4 regions of the Gracilibacillus pellucidus genome follow, and region 2 is predicted to be linked to each of the others. Evidence: riboswitches for the same ligand, from Rfam matches in the RefSeq annotation. Region 2 holds a riboswitch; each other region holds the start of a gene.
The links. A riboswitch is a leader RNA that binds a small molecule or an ion and turns the genes downstream of it on or off. The one in region 2 is predicted to bind thiamine pyrophosphate.
Positions count from the first base shown of each region.

Region 1: another riboswitch for thiamine pyrophosphate. It lies ahead of SH601_RS06940 (thiamine phosphate synthase); the one in region 2 lies ahead of thiW (energy coupling factor transporter S component ThiW).
Region 3: another riboswitch for thiamine pyrophosphate. It lies ahead of tenA (thiaminase II); the one in region 2 lies ahead of thiW (energy coupling factor transporter S component ThiW).
Region 4: another riboswitch for thiamine pyrophosphate. It lies ahead of tenA (thiaminase II); the one in region 2 lies ahead of thiW (energy coupling factor transporter S component ThiW).

Region 1 covers NZ_JAWZSR010000003.1:268,050-273,237, forward strand. Annotated here, with positions in the region: gene SH601_RS06925 (hypothetical protein) at 9-299, shown strand; gene SH601_RS06930 (M20 metallopeptidase family protein) at 588-1,757, opposite strand; gene SH601_RS06935 (ferritin-like domain-containing protein) at 1,908-2,351, opposite strand; TPP riboswitch at 2,490-2,587, shown strand; gene SH601_RS06940 (thiamine phosphate synthase) at 2,685-3,299, shown strand; gene thiO (glycine oxidase ThiO) at 3,296-4,408, shown strand; gene thiS (sulfur carrier protein ThiS) at 4,430-4,624, shown strand; gene SH601_RS06955 (thiazole synthase) at 4,631-5,188, shown strand, end outside.
Region 2 covers NZ_JAWZSR010000002.1:121,062-126,249, reverse strand. Annotated here, with positions in the region: gene helD (RNA polymerase recycling motor HelD) at 1-365, shown strand, start outside; gene SH601_RS04000 (aldo/keto reductase) at 518-1,357, shown strand; gene thiW (energy coupling factor transporter S component ThiW) at 1,553-2,053, opposite strand; TPP riboswitch at 2,181-2,295, opposite strand; gene SH601_RS03990 (HAD family hydrolase) at 2,421-3,281, shown strand; gene SH601_RS03985 (L-rhamnose mutarotase) at 3,387-3,701, shown strand; gene SH601_RS03980 (DeoR/GlpR family DNA-binding transcription regulator) at 3,780-4,550, shown strand; gene SH601_RS03975 (CBS domain-containing protein) at 4,667-5,095, shown strand.
Region 3 covers NZ_JAWZSR010000001.1:47,907-53,094, reverse strand. Annotated here, with positions in the region: gene SH601_RS00240 (TSUP family transporter) at 1-217, opposite strand, end outside; gene SH601_RS00235 (tetratricopeptide repeat protein) at 481-1,455, shown strand; gene tenA (thiaminase II) at 1,517-2,188, opposite strand; TPP riboswitch at 2,299-2,396, opposite strand; gene SH601_RS00225 (DinB family protein) at 2,451-2,942, opposite strand; gene SH601_RS00220 (methyl-accepting chemotaxis protein) at 3,021-4,739, opposite strand; gene SH601_RS00215 (FAD-binding protein) at 4,942-5,188, shown strand, end outside.
Region 4 covers NZ_JAWZSR010000005.1:53,825-59,012, forward strand. Annotated here, with positions in the region: gene thiM (hydroxyethylthiazole kinase) at 1-298, opposite strand, end outside; gene thiD (bifunctional hydroxymethylpyrimidine kinase/phosphomethylpyrimidine kinase) at 295-1,119, opposite strand; gene tenA (thiaminase II) at 1,116-1,805, opposite strand; TPP riboswitch at 1,914-2,022, opposite strand; gene lepB (signal peptidase I) at 2,070-2,618, opposite strand; gene SH601_RS10240 (CynX/NimT family MFS transporter) at 2,794-3,984, shown strand; gene SH601_RS10245 (hypothetical protein) at 4,238-4,564, shown strand; gene SH601_RS10250 (organic hydroperoxide resistance protein) at 4,759-5,172, opposite strand.

The DNA.
Region 1 (5,188 bases), on a different contig from region 2:
GAATACCGTTGGAACTATTAATAGAAGCGGGTATCTTTTCCTTACTTATCGTTGCATCGATACTGATAGCAAGGGTGGCTACGAAAAAAGGGAGAAACTATGCTAAAAACATACGAAAATTAAGTAAGCAGCAATGGTTTAAGGAATTTACTAATACATACACACCATTATTTGTTCAGCATGATGCGTATCGTTCGTTTATTGCGAATGCTAATGTTGAGGAAGTAATCAGAGATGAAGCAAAACAAGCGCTATTTAAACGTGAAATTCTTCAGTTAATGGCGAAACATAACTTATAGCTTTTCAGTGGTTATTGTCTTCATCTTTTGTCGTGAAAGAAAGAGGATCCGAACAATCTTTTACGGTGCACGATCCACTGATTGCAGTCTCACTTTATCACGGTGCATGAGTCCGTAAAACCCCCACTTCAAGGTTCGAGTGAAAACGAGGAAGCGAAGATGGGGGATAAACGGACGCTAATTCCCTGATAAGTTTCGCTAACAATCAGTGGGAATCAAAACTTCCACTGATTGCAGTCTCACTTTATATGCACCGATTATTGTTCGGATTTTCTTTATCCAATTATTTCAAGACTTATTCACATCTAATGTAGCTGCAATCAATGTTTTTGCTGCTATTTTCATCGCTCGTTCATCAAAGTCAAACAATGGATGATGATGTGGAACGAATCCATTGTCGATCTGTGCACCTGTAAAGAAATAAGCACCAGGTTTGTTTTGGAGATAATAGGAAAAATCTTCACCTGTCATCGTAGGTGCTACCATTTCCGCTTTTTGTACTTCCTTCACTTGCTTGGCAGCTTCTAGTACTTTCTCCGCATATTCGGGATGGTTCACAACTGGTGGATAGCCAAATGCATAGTCAAAATCATAGGCCATATCGTAGCTAAGGCACGTTCCTTTGATAACTTTCTCCATTTCTGCTTTAATAAAATGTTGCACTTCTGCATTAAATGTACGTATAGTACCACTGATGACCGCGGTATTTGGTATCACGTTAAAGACATTGCCTGAAAGGAATTTACCGATTGTTATGACGGCAGTTTCCAGCGGATCGATACGTCTACTGACAATTTGTTGTAAGTTGATAACAAGCTGTGATCCAGCGACAACAGGATCTTTTGTCTGATGGGGGATGGCACCATGACCACCTTTTCCTTTAAGTTGTATCGTAAAGGAGTCAGCAGCTGCCATAAAGTTCGTTGGAGCGGTTTGGACGACGCCATATGGTGTATTTGTCCAAAGGTGTGTTCCGTAAACAACATCTACATTCGCTAGGGCGCCAGCTTCAATCATTGCTTTTGCACCACCAGGAACAAGTTCCTCTGCATGTTGGTGAATAAAGACAACCGTACCAGCTAATTTGTCTTGATGTTTCTGTAACACTTTTGCAACTGCTAAAAGTGTCGTCGTGTGTCCGTCATGCCCACAAGCATGCATGACCCCCTCTTTTTTTGATTTATAGCTTACCTCTTTTTCATCTTGAATAGGTAACGCATCGAAATCTGCGCGTAAGGCAACCGTTTTTCCTGGTTTAGTTCCTTTTAATGTTGCTACAACCCCATTTTCGCCGACATTTGCTTCATAAGGAATATGTAATGATTGATATTGTTCTTGTATAAAAGCAGCTGTTTTCTCTTCTTGAAAGGACAGCTCTGGATGTTGATGTAAAAACCTTCTCATTTCGACCATTTCTTCATATAATGCATCAATTTCTTCGAATAAAGTGTCCCTCATTTTCTCACCCCGAAAAAAGAATTTCTTCTCATTATAACATAAATAGAGAAAATTCAGTTTGTTGTTAATGTTTTAATAATGAATGAAACGATATTTCTGTTCTTTACTAAACACAAAAAAACAACCTCCAAAACCGGAGGCTGTTTCTACTTATTGAAAGCTTTTATCTGCTAAAAGGCGTTCTGTTTCTTCTTTGTGACCTGTTTCGTCTGCAATAATATCTTCTAATTTAACCACTAATTCTGTTAAACCAAGCTCATCTGCTTGTTGTTTTCTTGTCTCATAACGTTCAATTGTTTCTGTTTCTGCTTTAAGTGTCGCTTCTAACATTTCTTTCACATCTGTTAGTTGCTCGACTTTTGCTGGAGTGGTTGTTGGTGTACCACCTAATGTTTTGATTTTATCGGATAAGTATAAAGCATGTCCGATTTCATCATTTATCTCATCTTCAAAAAATGGTTTTAGGAAGGAGCGATATAATCCTGATACAACAGATGCGTGATACGTATACATAATCGTTGCCGCATACTCATTTGCTAAGTCTACATTTAATCCATCGATAAGCTCTTGTAATTTTGCTTGATCTTGTGCCATTTACGTTCAACATCCTTTCATTATTATCTCTACACTATATATCTACCCTTTTACAAAAAGTTTAAACATAAATACTAGATTTTTATTGGAAAAAAATATATGATATGTTATTCTTTTTTTGTAAGCGAATAAAATAGTAATGAACACTAGGGGAGCCTTTTAGGCTGAGACGATTCTTCGGACCCTTTGAACCTGATCTGGTTAACACCAGCGGAGGGAAGTGGTAGGAAAAGCACTGATTTATCTAAACTGCTTTTAATTATGCCACTTGTCCATGCTGGGTGAGTGGCTTTTTGACGTTCTTTTCACTACCGAATCAAAGGAGTAATGACAATGCAAGGAATACACCTTATTTCAAATGGAAGATTAACAGAGAAAGAGTTAGATTTCGTTGCGAGAAATATGGAGTTGCTTGATTTTTTTCATCTGCGTGAGAAGAAAAAAACAGCACAAGAGATAGCCGATCTTGCTGATAGACTAATGGATACAGATGTACCACGAGAACGGATTATCATTAATGATCGTGTCGATGTGGCACATGTGAAGCGATGTGGAGGAGCTCAATTAGCTTATCATAGTCTTACCATTGCGAATGTAAAAGCTTGTTTTCCTCATTTATTAGTTGGTAAGTCTGTTCATTCACTTGCAGAAGCATTAGATGCAGAACAACAGGGTGCGGATTATTTACTGTATGGTCATATCTTTCCAAGCAACTCTAAACGTGGTGCAGAGCCAAGAGGGGTTGCCGCATTGGCTGAGTTAACTCGCAATGTGTCTCTTCCGGTCATTGCCATTGGTGGAATACATACGAGTAATGTACACCAAGTGCTTGCTGCTGGTGCAAACGGGATAGCGATTATGTCAGGAATATGGGATGCCGAAGATCCAGTCAAAGCTTTAAAGCACTATCGTGACGTGTTCGACAAAGTGGAAGGAGGCGTCGTATGAAGCAAGCATTTGACCAAATTGTCGTTGGTGGAGGAGTAATGGGAACATCGATTGCTTATCAATTAAGTAAACGAGGTTACAGAGTATTGTTGCTAGAAGCAAACGAAATAGCTGCAGAGGCATCAAGTGCGGCAGCGGGTATGCTAGGTGTACAGATGGAATTTGAACAGAACTCAGCTTTATTTCAATTTGCCAAAGAAAGTAGAGCCTTATTTCCTTCATTAGCACAAGAGTTGTTAGAGGATAGTGGTGTGGACATTCAATTAATCGAAAAAGGTGCATTGAAACTTGTCTATCACGAGGACGAATTACCACGATTAAAAAGGATTGCAACGTTTCAAACAGAACAAGGAAAAGAGGCAAGAATCATTTCCGCATCTACCGTGCCAGAAAAAGAACTTGCTACAGACTTTTATGCCGCGCTTTACTGTCCGACAGAAGGTCAAGTATCTGCACCACATTTAACGAAGGCATTTGCAAGAGGAGCTGAGCGTCATGGTGCGGTGATATATGAGCAAACAGAGGTGACTGATTTTATTGTTGAGCATGGGAAAGTGATCGGAGTTACTACTACGGACGACAGCTATTATGCGAATGCTGTAGTGATGACTTGTGGATTTAAGAGCGGTCGTTTTTCAAGTTTTATTAAAGGAATTACACCGATAAAAGGAGAATGCTTGTCTGTTATTACGGATAAACCATTGATCCAATCTACCATTTTCACAGAAGGTTGCTATATCGTACCAAAGCGAGGAAACAGACTGATTATTGGTGCTACTTCGAAGCCAAATCAAACGGACAAAGATGTCAAGGTAGCGAGTGTCCTTCATTTATTATCGCGAGCAAAACAAATACTACCGGCGTTAAACAAAGCATCTATCGAAAAAATATGGGCAGGTGTGCGTCCGATGACACATGACGGGCTCCCTTACTTAGGGGAAGTACCAGATGTATCGGGGTTATTTGTTGCTACTGGGCACTATCGTAATGGCATATTATTAGCAGCAAGAACAGCCACTTTTATGGCGGATTTTATCGAGGGCAAACAAGTGAATCAGCATTTTTTAACTGCTTTTTCCTTAACAAGGGAGCGGCTAGTCTCTGTATGAGGAGGAATAGATTTGAAGATAATGATAAACGGTGATGCATTAACAGTGAATGATCAGGTTACGAATATAGCAGATTTATTAAAAGAGTTACGATTAGAAAAAAAGTCATTAATCATTGAACATAATCAAGTTATTTTGAGAAAAGAACATCATCAGGGAACGAGCCTTTCAGAAGGTGATCGTTTAGAAATTGTTCATTTTGTTGGAGGAGGATGATTAAATATGTTGAATATAGGAAAATACACTTTTCAATCTCGTTTATTGTTAGGTACAGGTAAATATCCAAACTATGATGTGCAAAAACAAGCAGTGGATGTATCAGAAACAGAAATACTAACGTTTGCTGTTCGGCGAATGAACATTTATGATCCAGAACAACCAAACTTTTTGGAAAAAATTGATCAAAAGAAGTATCGCTTTTTACCGAATACTGCTGGGGCAAAAAATGCAGAAGAAGCAGTTAGGATTGCTAAATTAGCAGATGCTTCTGGATTATGTGACATGATTAAAGTGGAAGTAATAGGCTGTGATCGAACATTACTACCTGATCCTGTTGAAACAATAAAAGCTACTGAAATATTACTAGCTGAAGGCTTTACTGTTTTGCCATATACGTCAGATGATGTAGTACTTGCTAGAAAATTAGAAGAATTAGGTGCTCACGCTATCATGCCTGGAGCGTCCCCGATTGGTTCAGGACAAGGGATTATTAATCCATTAAACTTGCAATTTATTATTGAACAAGCAAATGTGCCAGTAATAGTAGATGCTGGAATCGGT
Region 2 (5,188 bases):
ATGAAACAATTGCGCTGATCGGTAAAACGATGGAACAATGTGAACAAATGTATCAGCAGCTCAAGCCATATATGGAAATAGAGTTAATGACACAGGAAGCACATACTTTTGATAAGGGAATTGTCGTCATTCCCGCCTATCTAGCAAAAGGGATCGAATTTGATGCGGTTATCATTACAGACGCATCACACGACAATTTTCAGGATGAATTGGAACGGAACCTTTTCTATACAGCGTGTACAAGAGCAATGCATCATCTAGCACTATTTTCTATTGGCTCTCCAACCCCTTTCATGGATGATATACCGAAACAACAATATCGTCATTACAAAGTGCACCAAATTGGTAATTATGGAAAAGAATAAAATTCGTGTGATATAAAAATCCGGCTATCATATGTCGGATTTTTTGTTCCACCGACAAAATAAGAAGTACTGTGATCTTGAGCACAATGTTTTATATTTTATTTGTTTTGTGGCATTCTAATATACGTAATAAATAAAGGAGGAATGTAGGTATGGCGAAGAATTTAGAGTCAACTACTACGCTACATAATGGTGTGAAAATGCCATGGTTCGGTTTAGGTGTTTTCAAAGTTGAAGAGGGAGAAGAAGTTTATAACTCTGTCAAGTGGGCACTTGAGCACGGCTATAAAAGTATTGATACAGCAGCTGTTTATGGTAATGAAGAAGGTGTAGGAAAAGCAATTAAAGATTCAGGTATTCCTCGTGAAGATCTATTTATTACTACAAAGCTATGGAATGCTGATCAAGGTTATGATGAAACATTTAAAGCATTTGAAACAAGCTTAAATAAATTAGGAATTGATTATTTAGATTTATATTTAATTCATTGGCCAGTTCCTGAACAAAATAAATATAAAGAATCATGGAAGGCTATGGAGCAATTATATAAAGATGGTAAGGTTCGTGCGATTGGCGTAAGTAACTTCAAAGAGCACCATTTAGAAGATCTTATGAAAGATGCAGAAGTAGTACCAATGGTTAATCAAGTAGAATACCATCCACACTTGCAACAACGTGATGTACAAGCATTTTGTAAACAACACAATATTCAATTAGAAGCTTGGTCTCCATTAAAACAAGGGCAGCTTCTTGATGATCCTACTTTAACGAAGATTGCTGAGCGTCACGGTAAAACAACCGTACAAGTAATCTTGCGTTGGGACTTACAACAAGAAGTAGTGACTATTCCAAAATCAGTTAAACAACACCGTATTCAAGATAATGCGGACGTGTTTGATTTCGAACTGTCACAAGAAGAAATGCAATTAATTAATGAAATGAACAAAGATGAACGCGTAGGGGCAGACCCTGACACATTTAATAAACGATAAAATCAAAAAAAGAAAGTTGGGATAGGACCTCAGCTTTCTTTTTTGATGAAGCTATGTCGTCGAGAGAGCGTCTCAAGGACATATCGTTCCCATTAACAAAAGTTCTGTCTTCGAACACGTAACCTCTCACGAACAAACCATTATTTTATTACTATGCTAACGTCATGCGAAGTTCAGTTTATTTTAAAACACCATTTATTTGGGCGAAGCAGGTTGCCTGACAATAGACGTATGCTTAACCTTTGATAATATTAACATTCCAATAATCGCTCCTGTGATACTACTGACGAGAAACCCGGGTAAAAACGCTATTATTCCGGCTGGGGTTCCCATGATGATATTCGCAATTGGTACACAGAGCAGAGCTCCTATTACACCAGTTCCGATAATTTCACCAACACCAGCTAACAGTTTCTTTTTTGTCCAGTGATATAAGTAACCAGCAAATAAAGCACCGATCATTCCACCAGGAAAGGCAAGGATTGTTCCGATGCCTAATAAATTTCGTAATAGTCCGATAACAAAGGCGATAATCACAGCAGGAATTGGTCCGAGTATAACCGCAGAAATGACATTTACAGCATGTTGCACCGGATATGCTTTGGCAATGCCAGTTGGAAACCATAAAAACTGTGAACCTAATACGCCGATTGCCACAAAAACAGCCATCATTGTTAATCGTAACGTTCGATTCAAGTTAACACCCTCCTCATTGATGTGGAACGTGTGTCACTAACCTGAAAAAAGTGTCTCGCTAACCGTTTATTCACATATTAATAACAAAAAAGACCAGATTCTATATTTAGAACCTAGCCATACTATGTGGATAGTTTGACTACTTCCCTCCGCTGGTATAAGCCAGATCAGGTTCTTAGGGTTAAAAGGCTTGATATGTCTTTCTCTCAGCCTGTAATGAACAGGCACCCCTAGTAGTGATAACACGTATATTAATATGGGAAATTATATCAAACAAGTTGGAAATGTCAATGAAAGAATGGGATAAGAGCTGTCATCAACTTCCTACTTTAGGATATGCTATACTTACAGCTAGGAGGGTGATAATATGACATTTTTACCGAAAGCATTATGTTTAGATATGGATGGTACATTATTAAATAATCATAATCAATTAACGGAAAATACACTTACTATTATTCAGTACATAAGACAACAAGGTGTTCGCGTGTTTATCGTAACAGGACGTTCATTAAATGAAGTATTTGACTCGGCACCTGCGGATATCGAATTAGACGGATTTGTAACGGCTAATGGAATGATTACTTATTTAGATGGGGAGAAATTGTTGGAGCATAGCTTATCAACAACACTTGTGGAAAAAGTTATTCAGTCCGCTAGAGAGCATAACATTTATTACGAAGCACACCCAAATGATGGTGATCGTCTATCGTTATTAGAGGATAAACCATATATGGAGAAAATGATTAGTGGTAATAAGCCAGATCAAGTAGGCATTAATGAATGGTTGGAAAGAGAAGATGCAATCAACCATGATATTAAATGGTATGAGCAATTACCAGAACAAAAATATGCAAAAATGTATTGTTTTTCTTCTGAGCAAACAGAAATGAAAAATTGGATTGAGTGTTTAGAGGAACTGAAAAAAGAAACAGATTTTACTACTTCTTCATCTAGTCATCATAATGTAGAAGTTATGGTTAGTGGTGTGAATAAAGCAACGGGAATTAAAGCTTTACTCAATCATTATGGGATTAGCCCTGAACAAACGATGGCAATGGGGGATAGTAATAATGATATTCCGATGATGAAATATGTAGGTTACCCAGTAGGTATGCGTAATGCGACGGATCAAATTAAAGAGTTAGTCACAGATACGACTACCTATACAAATGATGAAGAAGGCGTATACCATTTCTTAAAGAACTATTTTCAAGCTGAAGTATAATTTTGATTTTTTTTATTTATGTTTGTTTGTGGTTTTGTTATAATTAAAACAAACATAAATAAAGTGCTATAAAATGAATGCGATTACATTGATGGGAGGGGTTTGATGGCACGATATATTTTTACAATGGAATGTAAAGAAGGTTCGGAGGAAGAATATAAGGCAAGGCATCAGGCGGTTCATCCAGCGTTATTGCAAGCATTAAAAGAGGTAGGGATAACAAGTTATAGTATTTTTATGGACGGTAATAAGTTATATGCTTATATGGAAGTGGATGATTATCATCGGGCTATGAAGGAGCTTGAAACAAATCCAGCGAACCGCAAGTGGCAGGCATTTATGAGCGATATTTTAGCGATGGATGAGAAAGGTGATCCCAAAATGTATGTAATTGATCAAGAAGTATTCCGCCTTGACTAAACAGTTGAAATTTATGATAATTTTGCCTATAGTCATGTAGTAAACAGTTTTTGTAGATCGAGAAGGTAGGAGAGGCGAATGCTAGTTGCAGAACGACATCAACGAATTGTGGAGGTCGTGAACGAGAAGAAGAGCATTAGAGTGTCTGAGCTTGCAACTCTTTTCTCCGTAACAGATGAAACAATTCGACGTGACTTAGAAAAATTAGAAAAAGAGAAAAAATTAGCAAGAAGTCATGGAGGAGCGGTAAGTATAGATTCCTCTAATGATGGACCAGAAATTCCTTTTCAAGAACGAGAAGTAATGTATGTAAAAGAGAAAAAAGAAATCGCAGAAGAAGCTGTCAAACACATAGTAGAAACCGATAAAATATTGTTAGATGCTAGCACGACAGCATGGTATGTGGCCAAGAACTTGCCGAATATGCCGGTGACGGTTTTAACTAATTCGGTTAATGTTGCGCTGGAATTAAGTAAGAAAAAACAAATCACTGTCATTTCTACAGGCGGTACATTGTTGCAACGGTCTCTTTCATATGTAGGACCACTAGCAGTACGATCGCTTGATGAATACCATGTTAATAAGGCTTTTTTATCTTGCAAAGGGCTTCATTTTGATAAAGGGATTAGCGAGTCCAATGAACAACAAGCGCGTGTAAAACAAAAAATGATGGAAATTGCGGATACATCCTATATTTTAGCTGACCATCATAAGTTCCATTCTCAAGCATTTGCTCATGTAGCGTCGCTCTCTCATGTAGAACGAATTGTGACAGATAGCCATGCAGAAAATAAAGATGTGGAAAGTTTGCAAGAGCTGGGACTAGAGGTTATCAAAGCACTTCGTTAAGCATAGCATCAACGAAGTGCTTTTTCATTGAAAAAACTTCCATGTTTTCAAGTGCAAGTTTTAAACAAAGCTGTCCATACTACACTATGATGGCTGAATACAAGGAGGTTTTCGAAGTGAAAACAGTTAGAGATATTATGGCGGATAACGTATCAGCGTGTAAGCCAACTGATACATTATCAGAAGCAGCTACATTAATGAAAGAAAGAAATGTTGGGGCTATTCCTGTATGTAGTGATAATCAAGAGTTGTTGGGAATGGTAACAGACCGAGATTTAGTAATTAGAGGGTATGCAGACAATAAAGATGGCTCTCGCCAAGTCCAAGAAGTAATGAGTGAACATTTATACTATGTTTCTCCAGATGTTACATTACAAGACGCAAGTGAAGCGATGGCAGAGCACCAAATTCGCCGTCTTCCAGTTGTAGCGAATGGAAAATTAGCCGGAATTGTGTCATTAGGTGATTTATCTGTAGATGATATGTCAGATGAAGCAGCAGGCAGAGCATTAGAGGAAATCTCAGAACGAACAGAATTACAATAATCAAGTGAAAAAGAAGGCTTGTACCAATAAAACGGTACAGGCCTTCTTTCGTTCTTAAGCTTCTCAAGTTCAAACAACTTTTCTCATCCAATT
Region 3 (5,188 bases), on a different contig from region 2:
CTAGTTTTCCTGATCGAAAGAATACATAAGAACTAGTAAACGATCCCATTGTGCCTACTAGTTTATTCGTTGCCACTGCAGCTGCAGGATTCATCCCTGTTGATAATAGAACCGGCAATGTAATAAGTCCTCCACCGCCAGCAACTGAATCGATAAATCCAGATAAAAAACCAAACAAAACTAATATAAGAATTAACGTCAAATCAAGTTCAGCCAAATCCACTCTTCCCTTCGCTCGACATACTTTTCTATTATAGCGATTGAACGATAATTAATAAAGGGGTATTTCTATCAGTAGGAACTAATAGCCTTTTGTATAACTGTTATCATATTCAGTACTATTGCCTCAGTTACATCTTCCAATATTTCCATTACAATGGATAATGTGTTTTTTTAGAATAGATAAAGTGAGACATCAATCAGTGGGGGTTTTACGGACTCATGCACCGTGATAAAAAGAAGAAGTGAGGAAGTGAGGAAGTGAAAAAAGGAATAATAAGTATATTTTTTCTATTATTATTAGCTTTATTTTCAGGATGCTCTCTATTTAGCTCAACTGATCCTGATTTTTCACGTGAGCAATATGATAAATGGTATGAACAAGGAAAATTTGACGAAGCTGCAAATTACATTGAGGAACGTTTAGAAAAATATCCTGAAGATCCTTATCTATACAATGAAAAAGGATACATGCTTAATATGCAGGAACAATATGAGGAAGCATTAAAGGCTCTTGATGAAGCTATCGAATTAGATGATAAATTAGACAATGCCTATACAAACCAAGCATTATCATACAATGAGCTTGGAGAATATGAAAAAGCAATTATTGCTGCACAAAAAGCAATTGATATTAGTGACCAAGAACCAGAACAATTTATTAATATGGGAAATGCTCACTTCGGATTAGAAAGAGATGAAAACGCAATTGAATATTACGATAAAGCGTTAGAAATCGAGCCTGATACTCCATATGCGTTATATGGTAAAGGGGTTGCTTTATATTTTCTAGAAGAATTTGAAAAATCTATTGAAAACTTAAATAAATACATAGAAGCGGATCCGACAGATAAAGACGCATTGTGGTATCTTGTCTATGCAGCTGATTCTCTCGGTGAATACCACGCAACCATTCCATATTTAGATCAACTTATTGAACTGAATACAGATCAACAATTAGATGCTATCGATTATAAAGGATTAATGTTAGCATACAATGGTGATTTTGAAGAGTCAGAAGATGTATATGATACCATTATCGATCAATTTAACACAGAGGCAATTGGTTATTATGGCAAAGGGGTTGCTCTCGTACTTCAAGGTGATACAGATGAAGGGCTTAAACAGTTATCATCTGCCATCCAAATCAATCCAGAATTAAAAGATACAGCGTACAGCGATCCATTGTTTGCAAGTGTATATGACGATGAAACCTTTATTGAACTAACAGAATAAACTGCTTTTTAAGGGTGTACAGATGTACTGTACACCCTTTTCACATCTTTAATTGATTAACTTAACCTTTCACCAGCCATTCTTCTTTCTTCTCAACCATGTCCCAAAACATATATTCAAATTGACTAGTTTTGACCACAATCTCCTCTAATCGAGCTAGTTCCTTTTCTGGCTTATCTTCTGCTATTCGATTCATAAGCTGTTTCGTTTCTTCTGCTAATGCTGTAAACTCAGCTGAGCTATACATCTCTATCCAGCTTTTATAGAAGTTATCTGTTAATGATCCTGGACGTTTAGCCAGTTCTTTGCCAATGAAATTATAGCTCCATTCACATGCAAGCACGGATGCTACAACATTCTCTACACCGCCTCGTTGCGACAAATTCAACATATAACTGGTATATGCTGTCGTAATAGCAGATGCTTCTGTCTTCTCTAATTCTTCTTTGGTAATACCAAAATCAGCTGCATATTTTCGATGCAAATCCATTTCTACATCTAACACACCGTGTAACAATTTAGCAAATGTTGTCATCTCTTCTAAATCATCCGCTTTTGCACTGCCAATTGCAAAAAGTCTAGCGTAATCAATTAAGTAAACATAATCTTGCTTCAACCAATGTCTGAACTTATCCTGTTCTAACGTACCATCACCTAATCCTCTTACGAAAGGATGGTCCAAATAAGCAGTCCAAATAGGTTCTACTCTTTTCCATAGACGATCTGTAAACATGTCATTCTCTCCTTTTTTGTGAAACCATAAGTAGAGTATCAAAACAGCAAAAAGCCCATCTTCTATGTAAGAAAATGGGCTGGTTAAAAGCAAATAGAAAAATATCTAATGCACTAACCATTCCACTTCCCTACGCTAGTCTTAACTAGATCAGGTTCAAAGGGTCGATTTACTCTCTCAGCATCTACATGCTCCCCTAGTCGAATAGGTTTCTATTATTTCGTTCCAGTTTTAGTATACTATGATAGTCTTTCATTAACAATCAAGATAATGAGGTTAAAAACTCTTTTATTTGTTGCTTATGATGGTTATCATGCCAAACAAATACGTTTATATAGTTAAACATGGAATGTGGATATCCTGAAAAAGCATCAAGCTCCTCACCATCTAACGTAAAAGTAGCATAAAACTGTTTCTCTGTTTTTTCCTTTAACCCTTGAATGAGTTGGGTTCTCGCTTCTTTTTGCTCTTTTAGCAATTGTTCTTTGCTGATTCCAGATAAAGCATATTCCGCTGCGGGTTGATTGATTACTTCAAATTCAACACTTTCTATATCGGCATTTTCCTTCATTTTCGGCATTAACTCTTTTAATATGTAACGGTCCCAAGAAGTAATATGACTTATAATCTCTGCTGGAGTCCATTTTCCTTTTTTAATTGGTGTGAAAAAATATTTATCTTCTACCTCTTGTAAAGATTGACTCCATTCATTGAACTTAGCTAATTCCTGAATAGTTTCATTGATTTTTTCCATATTACCGCTCCTCTCCATTTACTTCAATTATAACACGATTCCCGTTCACATACACATATTGGAAAAGGAGTTAATTGGTTATATCTTAAATTTACGGACTAGATTGTTCAAATTATCAGCTAATGTTTCTAATTCATTGGAATTGGATGACACTTCTTCCATAGAACTACTTGCTTGTTGTGCAGAAGCTGAGGTTTGTTCGACACCTGCTGCAGATTCTTCGGATATAGAAGCAATCTCTTCTATAGAACTATTTATTTCTTTACTAGAAGTAGAAATATCAGACAAATTAGTTGTTACGTTCTTAATACTTGATACCATCTCATTCACCGCTGTATTAATTTGCTCAAATGTCTGACCAGTTTTTTCGATTTGGCTCGCTCCTGCTTCTACTTCTCCATATCCTTGCTCTAATGATTGCGAAACATTTGCTGATTCATTTTGAATGTTAGCGACAATTCCTGTAATATCAGAAACAGACTCACCAACTTGTTCAGCGAGCTTTCTTACCTCATCTGCAACAACTGCAAATCCTTGGCCATGCTCACCTGCTCGAGCTGCTTCAATCGCTGCGTTTAATGCTAACAAGTTTGTTTGTTCTGCAATATCTTTGATTACAGCAACAAGTTGAGATATTTGTTTCGATTGATCATCTAATCCGCGCACTTTCGTTACAGCATCCTGCACAATATCATGAATACGTTCCATTTGTTTAACAGATGACTCCATCATTTCACTACCATTCGTTGTCATCTGTAATACATCTGTTGACGCTTCCCTAATTTGTTCACCATTAAGATTAGCTTCAGCCACTTTTTGTGCAAATTCACTCATATTACTAGATACATCACTTGCATGATCTGCCTGTGCTTCCGTTCCTGATGCTAATTCCTGCATTGTGACGGCAATTTGTTCTGTTCCTGCCTTCACCTCATTAGCAGACTGATTTAATTCTTTACTTTGTGAACCTACTGTCGTTGACACTTCAGATACTCGGCCTATCATATTTTTCAAAGAGTAACTCATTTGATTAATGGAGGTTGCTAATTGACCAATCTCATCATTAGAATCATCGTCCAACTGCTCTACTTGCAAGTTACCTTGTGCAATTTCATTACTAACATTTACAACTTTCGATAAATTACGTGTGATAGAACGGTTTACTATCGTAATTAAAACAATACTAGTAATCACTGAAATGACAATGGCAATAATGAGAGCTAAAAATGCTGCTTGTTGACTGTCTTCTGCTCTATCAGCCGTTTTTTGCATTTCCTTATGCAATAAATCTTTCAATGCATCAATATTTTCAACAGCTTCTACCCGTATTTCTTTAGCCTGTTCTGCTCGACTAGCCGCTAAATGTTCATTGCCAGCATCCATATAGCTAACCACTTCTTCAAAAGCATAGTTATAAGATTCATCTAATACGATTGCTTCTTCATACATTTTCATTTGTTCATCTGTATCCATATTGGCTTCTATTGCCTCACGTAAATGATACACTTCTTCTCTCTGTTCATTGAATTCATCTGTAATTTCTGTTGATGGATTTTCCATATATCGATATAAACTTACTGCTTTCGCTCTAATTAAAGAAGCCATATCAGCTGCATTTACCGATGTTTCTTCACTAGTTTCCATTGAATGAATCGCTGACTTTATATTATTCAATAAAGCACCAGTTACGACTGTCGAAATCACAAATAATGTTAAAACAAGGCCTAGAATAATGGTATACTTTCTACCTATATTAATATCCTTAAACCTTAACTTTCTCAAATTAAGCTTTCTCATTTTTATCCCCCTAGATTTATATCACTATATATATATGACTATATTACCATTACTTAAGCTATATTTCTATCCGTTGTGTCAGATTATTTCGACAAAAATAATCATTATATATAAAGTTGCCATCTCGCTCTCCACTCTTCTTTGCGAAATATGATAGAATTAAAATGAAAACGTTCTTATATTAAAGGGGGATAACAGAATAATGAAAAAGACAAATTGGGCAGGAAATTATACATATAGTACAACCAATTGGCATGAACCTGGTAGCGTGGAAGAAGTCCAACATTTGGTCAAAGACTGCCCGAAACTAAGAGTAATCGGATCGCGCCATTCCTTCAATGGGATAGCAGATTCTAACCAACATATCATTTCAATAAAAAAATTAAACAAGATTATTGAGTTAGATAAGGAAAATCAAACTGTCACTGTAGAAGGCGGTGTCATTTATA
Region 4 (5,188 bases), on a different contig from region 2:
TACGAAATGTTGTCGCACCTACACCAACTGGATCTAATACGACAGGGACCCCCGCCTTGTTAGCGGATTTCCCTGCAAGAATCATTGCCTCTACTTGTTCTGTCGTCAACGTTCCTATATTCAATAAAAGAGCACTAGCATTCTTTGCCATCTCTTCTACTTCTTCTTTCGCATGTGTCATAACAGGAGTAGCACCTACAGCATATAAACCGTTCGCGGTGAAATTCATCACGACTTGGTTCGTCATATTATGAATTAACGGTTTTTCTTGTCTAACCTTTTCAAGTAAATGACTCATTTCAACACCTCCTGTTGCTGTGGCAAACCTTTCAATCTATATCCCCAATGATTGGTCGGACCATACCCATTCCCCAACGCTAATGGATATTGAATAGCATCCGTTATAAAATCTTTACCAACCGTTACTGCCTCTTTAATAGATTTACCTTTGGCTAATTCTGCCGTTATCGCAGCTGAAAAAGTACAACCAGTTCCATGTGTATGCTTTGTTTCATAGCGATCCGCTTTAAAATAACTGAAGCTACTTCCATCATACAAAACATCGGTTGCTTCTCCTTCTAAATGGCCACCTTTTACAACAGCTGCTTTCGCCCCTAATTCTTCTACGATTACTTTAGCTGCATTTTCTGCCTCTTGATTAGAATGAATCTCAAAACCTACTAAACTTTCTGCTTCTGGTACATTTGGTGTTACGACAGTAGCAAGTGGAACTAATGTATTTCGGATCACTTGTCGTGATGTGATATCCATTAGTGAATCACCACTTTTCGCTATCATAACAGGGTCAATCACATAAGGAATAGTTGTTTTTGCTAGTTTACTAGCAACGAGCTCCATCATCTCAACTGTAGCAATCATTCCTGTTTTGACTGCTTGAGGTGGTATATCTGATAATACAGCATCTAACTGCTTTTCAATAAAATCAATAGGCAAATGCTGAACATCTTGAACACCTAACGTATTTTGTGCCACTACAGAAGTAATAACACTCATACCATATACTTGTCGCTCTTGAAATACTTTCAAATCTGCTTGTATACCCGCACCACCAGATGGATCTGTTCCAGCTATCGTCAGTGCTGATGCTACCTTACTCATTGTTGTACCCCCTCTAAAGAAAATGGCCACTCCTCCACATTGTAAGCCATATCCCAAAATAGATACTCAAGCTGACAGCTTTTAATAAAGGCTTGTTTTGCTTTTTCCTTCTCTTCTTCCCCAACATTTTCTGCCCATTTATCAATACGTTCACATAATTCCGTTGTCACAGATGCTGTATCCTCTTTCGCATAGAAAGTAATCCATTCATAGAAAGGATGGTCTTCTGTCGGTTGATATTTCTCTTTCAAGTGATGCCCAATCTCTAAATATGTCCATGGACATGGTAGTAGTGCTGCAATTAGCTCTCCCATCGAGCCTTGTTGGGCAACACTTTTCATATGTGTCACATAATGATTGGCTGTTGGTGGTAATGGATAGCCTTGCAATTCTTCATAATCTACCCCTGCCACCTCGCATAAATTATGGTGTGGATGGATTTCGCTATTCAAAACAAAACCGATTTTGTCATAAAAATAGTTCATATCTTCTCTTGTGCTGCTTTTAGCAATTGCAATTCCATAAATGTTCATAAAAGCATTTAAATATTCAAAATCTGCCTTCACATAATGAACAATTGCTTCCTTGTGTAAATTGCCTTCTCCGATACCAACTACAAATGGGTGTTCAAAAATTCCTTGGTAAATATCCTCTGCTGATTCTCGCAAAACTTGACTAAATTTCATCATTTCCAGCCTCCACTTTTTTATATTTTTCCATAATAAAAAGCCACTTGCTAAAAGCAGAGCGGCTTTTGAAATCATATATCAAAAGTAAGGTGCAGAAATGAAGTACACCGACCGACTCCACTTTCCTCCGCTGGTTCTAACCAGTTCAGGTTCAAAGGGATCAAGAAAACACATTCTTATCTCAGCTACTTTTGTAGCACCCCTAGTGGATTTTTATTATGAAGTTATTACCAATAAAACATGTATCACTACGATTGTCAACTATTTAATAAATCCGAATGAGCGTAGTGGCCATATACGGAACTTCACGTCACCAATTATAGAATCTTCATCAATAAAACCAAATGCACGACCATCTTTACTTATTCTACGGTTGTCTCCTAGTACAAATATATAACCTTCTGGCACGGTATCTACTCCGGTTATATCCTCTAGTGTAAAATCATTTGTAAGCGTCTGTCCATCTGATAATAACGATTTGTACTCATCCAAATATGGTTCCTCATATTTTTCCCCATTGATATACAAATCATCATCTCTCACCTCAACTGTATCACCTGGTAAACCGATGACACGTTTCACATAGTTTTCATTCTCATCTGGTGCTTCAAAAGCAATTTCATCAAATCGTTCAATACTACTAATCTTACTTAAAATAATCCGATCTCCATTCTCTAAATTGGGCATCATTGATTCTCCCTTTACAATAGACGGAGTAATTAAAAAGTGACGACAAAGGAGGACGATGACAATAGCTATCAGTAGTGCTTTTAACCATGAAAGTATTTCTTTAACGACTGGATTATCCATACAAATGTGACCTTCTTTCATCATAATGAGCTTTTTTTAAAACAATTAACTTTTGCCTATAATTAATGTATGGTATTCTATTATAATGCAAAATCTAGTAGCATAGCGCTACTTACTTATTTTAGCACATATCTATAACTAGTTGTTAATAATACTATAGAAATCAGGTGAACAAATGGAAAAACAACAGGACACAAAGAGACTGTATACTGGTCTGCTTATTGTAGGAATTATCCTTTTAGCATTTAATTTACGTCCTGCAATTACATCAGTTGGTCCTATTATCGGGATTATTCGTTCAGATTTAAACATTAGCAATTGGAGTGCTGGCTTGTTAACAAGTTTACCTTTAATCGCTTTTGCCTTTATGTCACCCATCGCACCTAAAATCGCCAACCGAACAAGTAACGAAAAAGCATTACTTTACGGTTTGATTACCATCCTTATTGGTATTTGGATTCGTTCTACCTCATCCATTATTTTATTATTTATTGGTACGATCTTAATCGGGGTTGGAATTGCTATTATCAATGTTATTTTACCAAGCTTAATTAAAAGTAAATTCCCAGAGAAAATTGGTGTAATGACAGGTGCGTACTCCACTTCGATGTCTATTTTTGCGGCACTCGGATCTGGTTTAAGTGTACCTATTACCACAACTGCAGGAATTGGATGGAAATGGTCATTAGCTAGTTGGAGTATATTAACCATTGTCGGTATACTTGTTTGGTTATTCGTCATGAGTAAACAGCCAAAAGAAGAAGATCCACAATTGTATGAAGCAAGCATCGGTAAATTGTTACGTTCACCTACCGCATGGTTTGTAACATTCTTTATGGGATTACAGTCTTTCTTATTTTATGTAACAGTCTCATGGCTAGCAGAAATATTAATTTCTTATGAATTGACTGCTTCTACAGCAGGCTGGTATGTTGCTTATATGCAATTTATAAGTGTACCTATTACATTCTTCACACCAGTGATTGCCAGCAGATTATCGAATCAACAGCCTATCGTAGCTGTCACAGGACTATTTGGTATTATCGGCTATAGTATGCTTTATGTTGAACCTGGTATAGTAGGTATAACGATTGCGGTCACCTTGATCGGGATCATGTTAGGAGCTTCGATTAGTTTAGCATTAGCTCTACTTGGACTCAGAACATCAAACGCAAGACAAGCTGCTGAACTATCAGGCATGTCACAATCATTTGGCTACTTATTAGCCGCAGTCGGTCCAATTGTAATTGGTCTAATCTTTGATATGACTGGTAGCTGGCATCCTTCTATCACTACCATTATTATCTTCACTGTCATTATGATGGCTTGCGGACTAGGTGCAGGACGAAACAAAAAAGTGCTATGAATCATAGCGCTTTTTTTATACCCATTATTCGTAAAGGATACATGTATGAACAGTTAACATCGTTGATTGATGAATAATTCAAGGCGTTCTGGCATATTGTTTATGTATCGGCTTGATGTGTTAACGACGATGTTTGGAGAAATACCGGTTTATTATTTCCAGAATAGGGTATATGTAGATAGATTGACTACTTTACCTGAACTTATATCAGGTGTATACTGTTATAGTTACAAGAAATGGAGATGGTTATCTAATGAGGAAATCCTTCGTTTTTGTCATGATGATACTAACCATTTCTCACTTTATCACACTAGCAAGTTATCCATCACAACTATCTTTGGTAACTTCCACTATTGATTTAAGCGAAGAATTACATGGACTATTTTATCATGATACTGATCATCATGGCGCAAAAGCCGACAAAGGAATTATCAATGAAGTAAGTATCATATTAAGTGTACTATTATTAACATTGATCACTTACTCACTTTATCGTGCTTTTGTATCGAGACATTTTTTACATGCTGCTTTTTATCAATCTAATTATCTGATCACATCTATACCCCTTTCACAAAAATAAATAAAAGGAGGTAACAACTATGTGGTTTAGATTCTTTATGATTGGTTTATTCTCTTTCGCAGCAATTAGTGTTTGGATTTATCAAGGCGTAGAATTTTTCTTAGCCTTTACAGACTACTTTAAAAATCGTTCCTAATTAGTAGGAATGTTTAAAGCACGGTGCTTAGAGCACCGTGCTTATTTTATTTTTCTTTTTACGCTGCACGTACTTTTAATTCTACGTCAACGTTTCCTCTTGTCGCTTTGGAGTATGGACAGAAATCATGTGCTTGTTTAGCTAATTCTTCTGCTTCTTCTTGTGATACACCTTTAATCTCTACATTAAGTACCACACCGATTTTGAACCCACCGTCAGCTTCATCCTTTAACAAGCTAACCTCTGCAGTAATAGAAGAATCAATCTCTTTCTTTTGTCTAGATGCCAATAAATTCAATGCACCATCATAGCACGCAGAATAACCAGCAGCAAATAATTGTTCTGGATTTGAACCTGTTCCTTCACTACTTGGATCTACTAGGTTTAAATCGATTAAACCATCATCTGATTTGACATGACCGTCACGACCGCCTTTTGCAGTTGCTTTTGATGTAAATAATACATTACTCACTCTATCCACTCCTCTT